One region of the Vibrio sp. R10-SG-ISO4 genome, then DNA from elsewhere that is predicted to be linked to it. Evidence: predicted binding sites of a transcription regulator. Region 1 holds the regulator's gene; the other holds the start of a gene.

Evidence for each region. Region 1 encodes PurR, which represses purine synthesis genes. Its sites were predicted from a motif close to TNANGNAAACGTTTNCNTNA; they were not measured.
Region 2: the regulator PurR is predicted to act here: its motif matches at 2,375-2,394, upstream of AC6R03_RS12310 (formate--tetrahydrofolate ligase).

Annotation. Positions count from the first base shown of each region.
Region 1 is NZ_JCBDHJ010000018.1:190,998-195,833, forward strand. Features, by position in the region: gene AC6R03_RS13830 (alpha/beta fold hydrolase) at 50-850, shown strand; gene AC6R03_RS13835 (putative signal transducing protein) at 873-1,184, opposite strand; gene AC6R03_RS13840 (TVP38/TMEM64 family protein) at 1,181-1,873, opposite strand; gene AC6R03_RS13845 (TfoX/Sxy family DNA transformation protein) at 2,072-2,665, opposite strand; cyclic di-GMP riboswitch class I at 2,870-2,978, opposite strand; gene purR (HTH-type transcriptional repressor PurR) at 3,154-4,158, opposite strand; gene torD (molecular chaperone TorD) at 4,397-4,836, opposite strand, start outside.
Region 2 is NZ_JCBDHJ010000017.1:362,222-367,057, reverse strand. Features, by position in the region: gene AC6R03_RS12315 (putative nucleotidyltransferase substrate binding domain-containing protein) at 1-457, opposite strand, end outside; gene AC6R03_RS12310 (formate--tetrahydrofolate ligase) at 599-2,347, opposite strand; gene AC6R03_RS12305 (hypothetical protein) at 2,606-2,794, opposite strand; gene AC6R03_RS12300 (fatty acid cis/trans isomerase) at 2,833-4,836, opposite strand, start outside.

The DNA of each region.
Region 1 (4,836 bases):
TGTTACCCTGCGCCCTGAATTGTGTGACGATAACGGTTATTTTTCGACTATGACTCAAAGCTTGCTATTCCATAAGACTTTTAAACACCCCACTAGCGATGAGTGGGTGGTCTTTGTGCATGGCGCAGGCGGCAGCTCATCGATTTGGTTTAAACAGATCAAAGCCTACAAGCAGCATTTTAATTTGCTGCTGATTGATTTGCGCGGCCATGGAAAATCGAACCAGCTGATTAAGGAGATCATTGCCAATCGCTACACCTTTAAAGAGGTCACATTAGACATCTTAAAAGTGCTCGATCACCTAAAGATTCAGTCGGCACATTTTGTCGGCATGTCGCTTGGAACCATCATCGTCCGTAACTTAGCGGAGCTAGCGACTGGGCGCGTAAAAACCATGGTGTTAGGTGGCGCCGTCACACGACTCAACACACGCTCTCAAGTACTGGTGAAGTTGGGCAATCTGTGTAAACACATTGTGCCCTACATGTGGCTCTATCGACTGTTTGCCTACATTGTGATGCCGCAGCGAGCACAAAAAGAGTCGCGACATATGTTTATCCGCGAAGCGAAGAAGTTGTGCCAAAAGGAGTTCAAGCGTTGGTTTATTTTGACCGCAGAGGTGAACCCTCTGATGCGCTACTTCAAAGACCGCGAGTTACCTATTCCTACGCTCTATCTGATGGGTGAAAAAGACTACATGTTCATCACCCCTGTGAAAGAGATGGTCTCAGCACATACGCTCAGTGAGCTGCATGAAATTCCTGACTGTGGCCATGTGTGTAATGTTGAGCGCCCAGATGAGTTTAACGATCACTCCATCGCCTTCATTCAGCAACACCTCACTGCTTAATCTCGGTTGACTCCAAGCACACTCAAGTTGGTTTGGTGTGCTCGCACTGCCAACATAACTGAAAATGGTCGTCATTTTCTTCTTGGCAAGTCGGGCAAACCCAAACCATGTTGTCGGGGGTGTCCTGTTGGAAATCATCAATCAGCGCGAGTGCCGCCTGCTTCTGCTCTGGGCGAATTAACCAAACGTACGGGCTGGCCTCTTCGCCAAACGGAATCTCTCCCTGCAAGCCGAACAAACCTTCACCTCTCACCTCACAGGCTATTCCTTCGCTGCGCAGCATTTCACACACGATGTGTGCTTGTGGTGGTGTCGTGGCAATAAAAATTTTCAAGACGCTTGCCCATTGGATTGCGGTGTCGCTTTGAGTTTGGCCATTACCCATTTGGCAACGATAGGGAATACCCCAAGCAACGCAAAAGAGGCAAGTACCGTTGGGGAGACGATGCCTGACAAACTGTCGATTTGCGCTAGCTGAGTCCCGGCGTTGAGGTAGACGGCCGTGCCCGGCAACATACCCAGTTGACTAACCAGATAGAAGCGCGCGATGGTGATGGGCGTAAGACCCATCAAGAGGTTGATCAAAAAGAAAGGGAACACCGGTATAAGGCGCAGTGAGAAGAGATAAAACGCACCATCTTTTTCGACCCCTTGGTTAATTGTCGCGAGCTTATCGCCAAACTTGCTTTGTACCCACTCTTTGAGTAAAAAGCGGCTGCTTAAAAACGCCAAGGTGGCACCTATCGTACTGGCAAAAGAAACGAGCAATAAACTGGTCCAAAAGCCAAACAGCGCAGCGCCAAGCAAGGTGACGACGGCCGCTCCAGGGATCGAGAAGGCGGTGATAGCGACATAGGCGAAGAAGTAACTCAGCGCGGCTAGGGCAAAGTGGGTGTCAATGATTTCAGCCAGCGCTTGCTGCTGAGCTTTGGCGTTATCAAGTGTCAGGTATTGACCAAAGTTTGCGCCTAAAAACACAATCAGAGCGAGCAAACCAATACCTAAAAGCAGTTTCTTGTTCATATGGATCCCTTTGAAAACATCATCATTGTTAGATATGAACCAAAAAGCCAGTAAAAAATTTCGCCCTAAGGGGAAAACACGTTGAATTCTATGACTAAGGAATGGAAACGCTGAAAAAGCATCGGCTAAAAACGTCTCAAGCCAGCGGTGTTCGGCTGGCTTGAGAAGGGTATTGGAATTAATGAACGCTATCGCTGACTAGCTTTGCAGCTGATTCAGGAGCTCGTCGCGTCTTGCTTGAGGGACCACAGACCAGTGCGTACCTTTAATTGCCCCCTCAAGTGCCCACAGCAGGTCGATACTGACGTCGGCAGAGTGTGTGGAACGAATCGCTTTATACGCTTCCACTGCGCCCGTCTGCTCCAAACGGGAGACACTGTCGATACCCGCTTTCTTGAGCATTCGCTCGGTCGCTAGACGCAAGTTCGGCAGATCTTTCAGGCGCGTTGGTTTGGCGTTGGTTTGACGCTGCTTGTCTTTGTTGGCCGCCTCTAGTGCAGTGTTTGCCATCGCAATAGTCTGAGCGACATCCTGATCCCAGTCATGGCCAAGGGCGTAGTATTTGGTGACCACAGGGAAACCACGCTTTTTATACACGTATGGCTCGAGTCCCTGAGCATTAAACTGTTGGGCCAACGAGTCGTCGGCGCGTATGTGAAGTTTGTCATTTACCACGAGGGCAAACATGGTGTCATCAGCGAAGATTCCGAATCCACCAAACATTGAGCGAGACTTGATCTTGCCCAATGGTTCAAACAATCGCATTGAGTCTTTTAAAATTGGTTTATCCATGCTGTTATTCTCGGTGTATTACAATACGCCACCAAATTCAGGTCCGAGAGATTAGCAAAAATATGCAGGTTTTGTGTCAGTAGGGTGTCATTCTGGCTCATAAAAGAATAATCCTACTCACGGTGTGAGCGCATAATGCGCGCGCAACGTTTAACTCATTGTATTCTTTGCTTTTGATAAAGAATTACGAAGTGCACATTTGCCATCGGCAACCCCGCTACCAAGCAGTCATCAACGTTGAAATAGTTGAGTGGCTGCAACAGGCCGGAAGCTTTGCGTCCCATCCTTTCGAAATGGTTTGCCCTGTTCGTGGCATTCGTCGAACATAATAAGCATAAATAATTTATGGGCTAAACATCACGTTTTGATGGGTTAAATGTGATCTTAGTTCATAAAATAGAGGGGTGTTACCGAGAGAATAAAGCCCAGCGGATGAGAAGTATTCTCGCTGGGCTAGTCGATGTGATGTGCTGAACTTGTTCGTTGGTCTATTTCACCGTCGCCACGGTATCGCGCTCGACGATTTCTGGGTGCATTTCAAAAATACGTTTTTCATGCTCTTTGTCTTTAATACGTTCGAGCAAAATCTCAAATGCGTTTTTACCCACACGGCGCTTCGGCTGGTGAACCGTCGTTAGCGGTGGTGAAAAGTACTCGGCTAGCTCAATGTTGTCATAACCAATGACCGACATGTCTTCTGGAATACGAATGCCTTTTTGCTGTAAACGGCTCATCAAACCGAGCGCCATCGTATCGTTGAAACAGAATACTGCGGTTGGCTTTTCGTCCATGGCGACGATTTTGTCCGCGGCAAGCACGGCGGTATCGCACTCAAAGTTACCTTCTAAGATCCAATCTTCGTTGACGCTCAAACCCGACTCGTTCATTGCGCGCTTAAAGCCTTGGATGCGCTCTTGGCAGGCCGCTTTTTCAAAATGCCCACTCAAGCAAGCAATGCGCTTGTGGCCGTGATCAATCAGGTATTTTGTTGCGAGGTAGCCGCCTTCTTCCGAGTTGTCGATGATTTTATCGGCTTGTGAGCTTTCCGGGCCCCAATCCATCACCACCTTAGGGATGTCTTTATGACGGTCAAGCATTTCGCTCAACTCTTCGGTCAAATCTGAACACATCACTAAGATGCCATCAACGCGCTTTTCCGCCAGCATGCGAATGTAGTCACGTTGTTTCTCGTAGATGCCGCCAGTGTTACACAAGATCAAGGTGTAGCCTTGACGGTAGCAGTAGCTCTCAACCCCGTCGATCACTTCCGAGAAGAAAAGGTTGGTCGATTGAGTAACCAGCATGCCTATTGTGCGTGTCGAGTTACATTTCAGGCTGCGTGCAACGGCACTTGGGGCATAGTTCAACTCTTGAACCGCTTCCATCACTTTTTCTTGCGTGGCTTCAGCGACAAAGCGTGTTTTGTTGATCACATGGGATACAGTGGTGGTCGAGACACCCGCTAAGCGAGCGACGTCTTTAATCGTGGCCATATGGTTTTGTCCTGTCGATGACTGCCTACTATTCTATGAAAAGTTAAGTCTATAAAAGTAAAGTCTATACAAAGTTTAGAGTATGTAGACAGAAAGTATCAGAAACACAAAAACCGCCCTCAAAAAGCGGTTTGTATTTATTAGTTTTATCGTTTGCGGACCGGATTGTAGTCCGCAACGTCGATTTGGGCAAATAAAAAACCCGCCTTTGGGATCTCGCCACACCTTTTGTATGGGCTTAATCGCTATCGCCTTGCAGGTAGGCTTTATCCAATTGAATGAACGCGCACAATAGCGACGACAGCGCCGCATAGAAGCCGAATGTGTCGAGGCGCTGGCAGCGCTCGGCAAACCTCTCAATCCAAGGGAGTAGATGCTGCTCAATAAAATCGGCTTGCTCTTGGTAGGCGAGATGCGTGTCGCCTGCCATCTGCTCTGCTGCATGAGCGCCGCGCACAATCAGGTTACCCAAAAAATCCAGCTCTATGGCGAGATGATCAGAAGGCTCATTGAGCCCTGAATGCACAGCGACGCCGTGTTGTTCAAGTAAAGCGTCCATCTGTTTGGCAGGCTCACCATTGAGCAGTCCTGATTCATCTAAGTAGACAGAGGCGTAAGGCAGCGCGCTGTCTCGGTCGGATTTTAAAAACAGGTCGCAATAGTCGGCTGATAGTTCCA
Region 2 (4,836 bases), on a different contig from region 1:
GCACCTTAGACGTGGTGAGATCGTTTTGCTCGGTTGAGGTGGAAATCGCATGGCGAAGACGCGCACTGTCTTGTACTTCAACAAAATCGGCAAAGGATTCATAGTTGTCGTAGAGGTGCTGGAACACCGCTTCGGGAATGCAATAGAGTAGGGTGTCGGTGATCGCTTTCGCCGGGAAGCGGACTTTGTTGTTGGTCAGTAGCCCCATTTGGCCAAATAAGGCGCCCTCATCGATTCGGTTATAGAGCTCCCCTTTGCGGCGGTAGACTTCAATGACGCCACTGCGAATCATATACAGATCGTGAATCTCATCGCCAAAGTGGATGACGGGTGTATCTTCCCGAAAATAGGAGATTTCGATGCTTTTCGTGACGGTGTTGAGAACTTCATCTTCGAGTTCATCAAAAGGCGGATGTTGGGCGAGGAAGTTTTTGATTTCGAGTAGTTCGGCTTCCATGATGGGGTCCACTGTTGGCTGACTGAATGTCAATGGTACAACATCTAGGGTGGAAAGTGGCGCAGTGGCTTAAAAAATAAAGGCTTAGGCACAGTGCCTAAGCCTGGTTACAACTAAAATGAAACTCTAACTCGCTAAGGTTTAGCTCAGCCCGATGATGTTGCCGTCATCGTCGAGATCAAGATTCATAAACGCCGGTTTATCAGGGAGACCAGGCATCGTCATCACATTGCCACACAGGGCGTAGATAAAACCGGCACCTGCACACAGCTTGAGTTCCCGTACTGGCACATCAAAGTGACTAGGCGCCCCTTTGACTGCGCCATCAGTTGAGATGGACATGGGCGTTTTTGCCATACAGACGGCAAGGTGATCAAAGCCCTGCTGCTTGAACTGGGCCAGTTGCGCTTTCGCCAGCTCACTGAGCGTTATGGACGCCGCGCCATAGCCTGTTTCTGTTACCGCCATCAGTTTCTCTTCCAGTGATTGGGAGAGTTTATACAGTGGCTTAAAGCACGCGTTCGTCTGCGTTTGTTCCACCACCTTGGCGGCAAGCTCACGAGTGCCTTCACCACCAAGGGCAAAGCCTTCGCTGATAGAAACGGCGACATTGTTTGGCAGAGCTTCGATCAGCGCCTTCAGCTCAGCGAGCTCTTGTTCGCTGTCTTGCGGGAATCGGTTGATGGCCACAACCGCCGGCACGCCGTACTTGTTGACATTGTCGATGTGCCATTTTAGGTTTTCAAATCCAGCGTGCAGCGCGTTTTTATCATCATGGAATAGGGCGTCAGGCAAGGCTTGGCCTGGCTTTAAGTCGTAACAGCCAGAGTTGGCTTTAAGTCCGCGCAACGTTGCCACAATGACGGCGCAATCAGGCGCTTTGCCGGAGAGTTGCGCTTTGATGTTGCACGCTTTTTCAAAGCCCATGTCTGAACCAAAGCCGCCTTCGGTGACCGTGAAATCGGCCAACTTGGTGGCGATATTGTCTGCGATGATGGAAGAGTTACCGTGAGCAATATTGGCGAAAGGCCCAGCGTGGATCAAGGTCGGCACACCTTCTAGCGTTTGCATTAACGTGGGTTCGATGGCGTCTTTCATGCAGACCGCCATAGCGCCGGCGACTTGCAAATCTTCTGCGGTCACGGGCTGCCCATCGAGATCATAAGCCAGTACGACACGGCCGATACGCTGGCGTAAATCGCTCAGGTTGCTGGCAAGGGCTAGAATGGCCATCAGTTCCGATGCGGCTGAGATGTCAAAGCCATCTTGGCGCTCAAACCCGTTGATGGTTTTACCTAGCTCGTTCTGACCCACGCGGATCATGCGCAGTGCACGGTCATTATGATCCATTACGCGTTTCCACACGATGCGTTCTGGGTCAAGACGCAGTGCTTTGAGTCCACTGCGCGTTTCGAAATCGTCATAGCCGTTGCGCTGTTCATGATACAGACGCGCGTCAATGGCGGCCGCCGCGAGGTTGTGGGCAGCGCTCACCGCATGAATATCGCCAGTGAGGTGTAAGTTCAACTCTTCCATCGGTGCGACTTGCGAGTAACCGCCGCCCGCTGCCCCGCCTTTGACGCCAAACACGGGCCCCATAGAAGGTTGACGAATGCACGCCATCACAGAGCGCCCCAACTTTTTCAATCCTTGCGCAAGGCCAATCGTGGTGACGGTTTTGCCTTCGCCAAGAGGGGTTGGAGTAATCGCGGTCACGACGATTAGCTTGCCTGTAGGGTGATCATCGAGCCTTTTCAGTGTGCTCAGTGAGATTTTGGCCTTATATTTTCCTTGGCTGTGAAACTCTGATTCCGTTAGTCCAGCGTTAAGCGCAACCTGATCGATAGATTGCAGTGATGTCGTGCGACAGATTTCAATATCGGACAGCATAAAACCCTCAAAATACAGACTAAAAAGTGAGGCAAACGTTTGCGCACGAATGATAGCGTGTAATCTTGCGTTGTAAAGCGCTTTTTAGTGACGGATTATTTTAGCGGATTGGGCGAAGAACGCCTACGAAAATTGGGTTGGACATGTAGGCCAATAACTCAACGAACAATGCTGGAATGAACAGAGCGAGTGACAGAATAATAAAACGCCCTGCAAGGCAGGGCGAGTGAGGTGGCCCAGTTGACTGAGCAACTATAGTTAGTACCAGTCGTCTTCCGGATAGAGCTTCCCTTCGGGTGCATAAGGGGAGTCATCACGGGTGTGGGATGACCGGTTTCTCAAGCTGTCGAGTTGGTGCTCTAACATCTGTACGGTGTCGTAATCACCTTCGGAGCACGCGACATAGATTTGTTGCTCCAATGCTCGGATATTGTCTTGAAGTCCCATAACTACCTCCGATAACACGTTAAACCCAATTAAAACGTTTATCTGTTTTCAAAACGATTATAGTCCAGCAATCCAAATTCGATCGGTTGATCCGCTTTATACCACTCGTGCACGCGGTCACTGAACGGCCAGAATTCATCAGAACTGCGGCGAATCGCGAATTGATCCAGTATCTTAATGTAATCGTCTTCGGTTCGCAGCGCTTCTAATGATTCGACCAACTGATCGACCTCAGATTCCTCCAACGATAGGTACGCAGCCGGATAGCTACCGATCACTCCGCGCACTAAGGTTAAATCATCATTGGCGAAATCACGGTTACTCTCTTCATTAAACAAGCTAGAAATATTGGTGTGAGCGTTATTGTGTAGCAGAGTAAACAACTGCTCTTGTCCGTTTGGCGCGCGCACCATGATCATCAGGCTTTGTGGCAAATGGACCAGACCTTCACCTTGTATTGCATCGATACGTCTCAGGGTTGCTTCACTGCGCTCGCTTAGACCTGTTTGCTCAATCTTGAAACGGTTGGACAGTACGGGGGCGAGTTGGGTTTGGAGAATGTCATACAGCTCCGCTTTCGAATCATCGCTGGCATAGCGCACTTGCGTTGGTTGGTTGAAGGGTTCGACGTTGCGCTGTAAGAAATCACTCAACTGAGCGCTCTGATCTTGATACCAGCTCGAATGCTCTTGATGACGAACCTCTTGAGGCAGCAAGGCGACAAAATTGCTTTCTCCCTCAAGGCGCAGGAAGTCCATAAACATGCGTGTCATCAATTGGTGGCCAAAGTTGCCATAGACATCAAAGCCTGCCACAAGGAGGTAATGAATGCGCTCTAACAAGGCATAATCAAGCACCCAGGCGGTTTTTGGTGGCGTGCCGACTAACCCTTGGACCACCGACGCACTATCAAAATGGCGAAATACCGTGAGAGCGGCATTGGGGTTCGTGCCACCGCCTGTCCAGATGATATCGGTGGTCAGGTGTTTGCCGTCTTTAAACCACTGATTGGTGAACTCAGATTTCGCTTTCAAATAGCGCGCTTGCTGCTTGGAATAGCTGACCCAATTGGCAATCGGCAGCGTATTGCTTTCCAGCTCAGCAGGCAGTTTTAGGTTGTCGGCTTGCGAGCGATAAAACTCATTCACTTGCGGAATATCCGATTTATCGGGATCTAAGAAAAAGACCCAAAATCGGTCATTGATGACATTGAGCGCCAATTGTCCTCGGCATACCGGCCCTTTGATGAAGGCGTTGATGGTATTTTGTGCGTTGTCGAGCAAGTAGTTGAAGCGCGCTTTGACGGGTAGATCGATAAAGGCCGTCATGGGATTCGCCGCGACATCAGGCTCATAACTGGGTAAGGTCGCGACGTCATACTCAGCATCAATAAACCAGCTTTTCCAGTTGTGGAAGCGCTGCTGATTAAGCGCATAGGGCATGTGCGTCTTATCGACAATGGTACCTTGCTCAGGGATCAAGCGGTAGTATACGCGCTCCACGCCCGGATCATCGTACGGCCTGCGAGTGGCAATGCGCTGAACCGGCTCGCCCGGTGGGGTTGCTGAGCGTACGATAGTGAAAAATATCGGCTGCGCATCGTCTATCTCAGAGAAATAAAGATGGAAGAGAAACAGGTGCTCATAGAGATAGCGCGCAGTCAACTGACCTTTACGAGAAGGGAGATTAAGCAGTGCTTCGTACTGATCAACATGTTGCTGCTGCTCGTGGCTAAGCGGCAGCGGTGCGCTCATCGTTGCGCCGCCTTGCAGCCAGGCCATGAGAGTCGCGTATTCCTGTTGGGGTAAATTCGGCATGCCGTAGGGCATTCCCCAAGTAGGGTGATCCGCTTGGTATTGCTCAAACTCATCCATGGTTGGGCACACTTGGCTTCGGTCAATAGCAAAATCAAAACCTTCAAGTTGAACTTGTTTGGGTAGTGGGTGCGCCTCTTTTTGCATCAACATTTTCGCCATCAAGCCCGCCTCTAGGTTGGCGGTTGGCGTTTGATTGCGCTCGTTTAAAATCGGATGAAAGCCGAG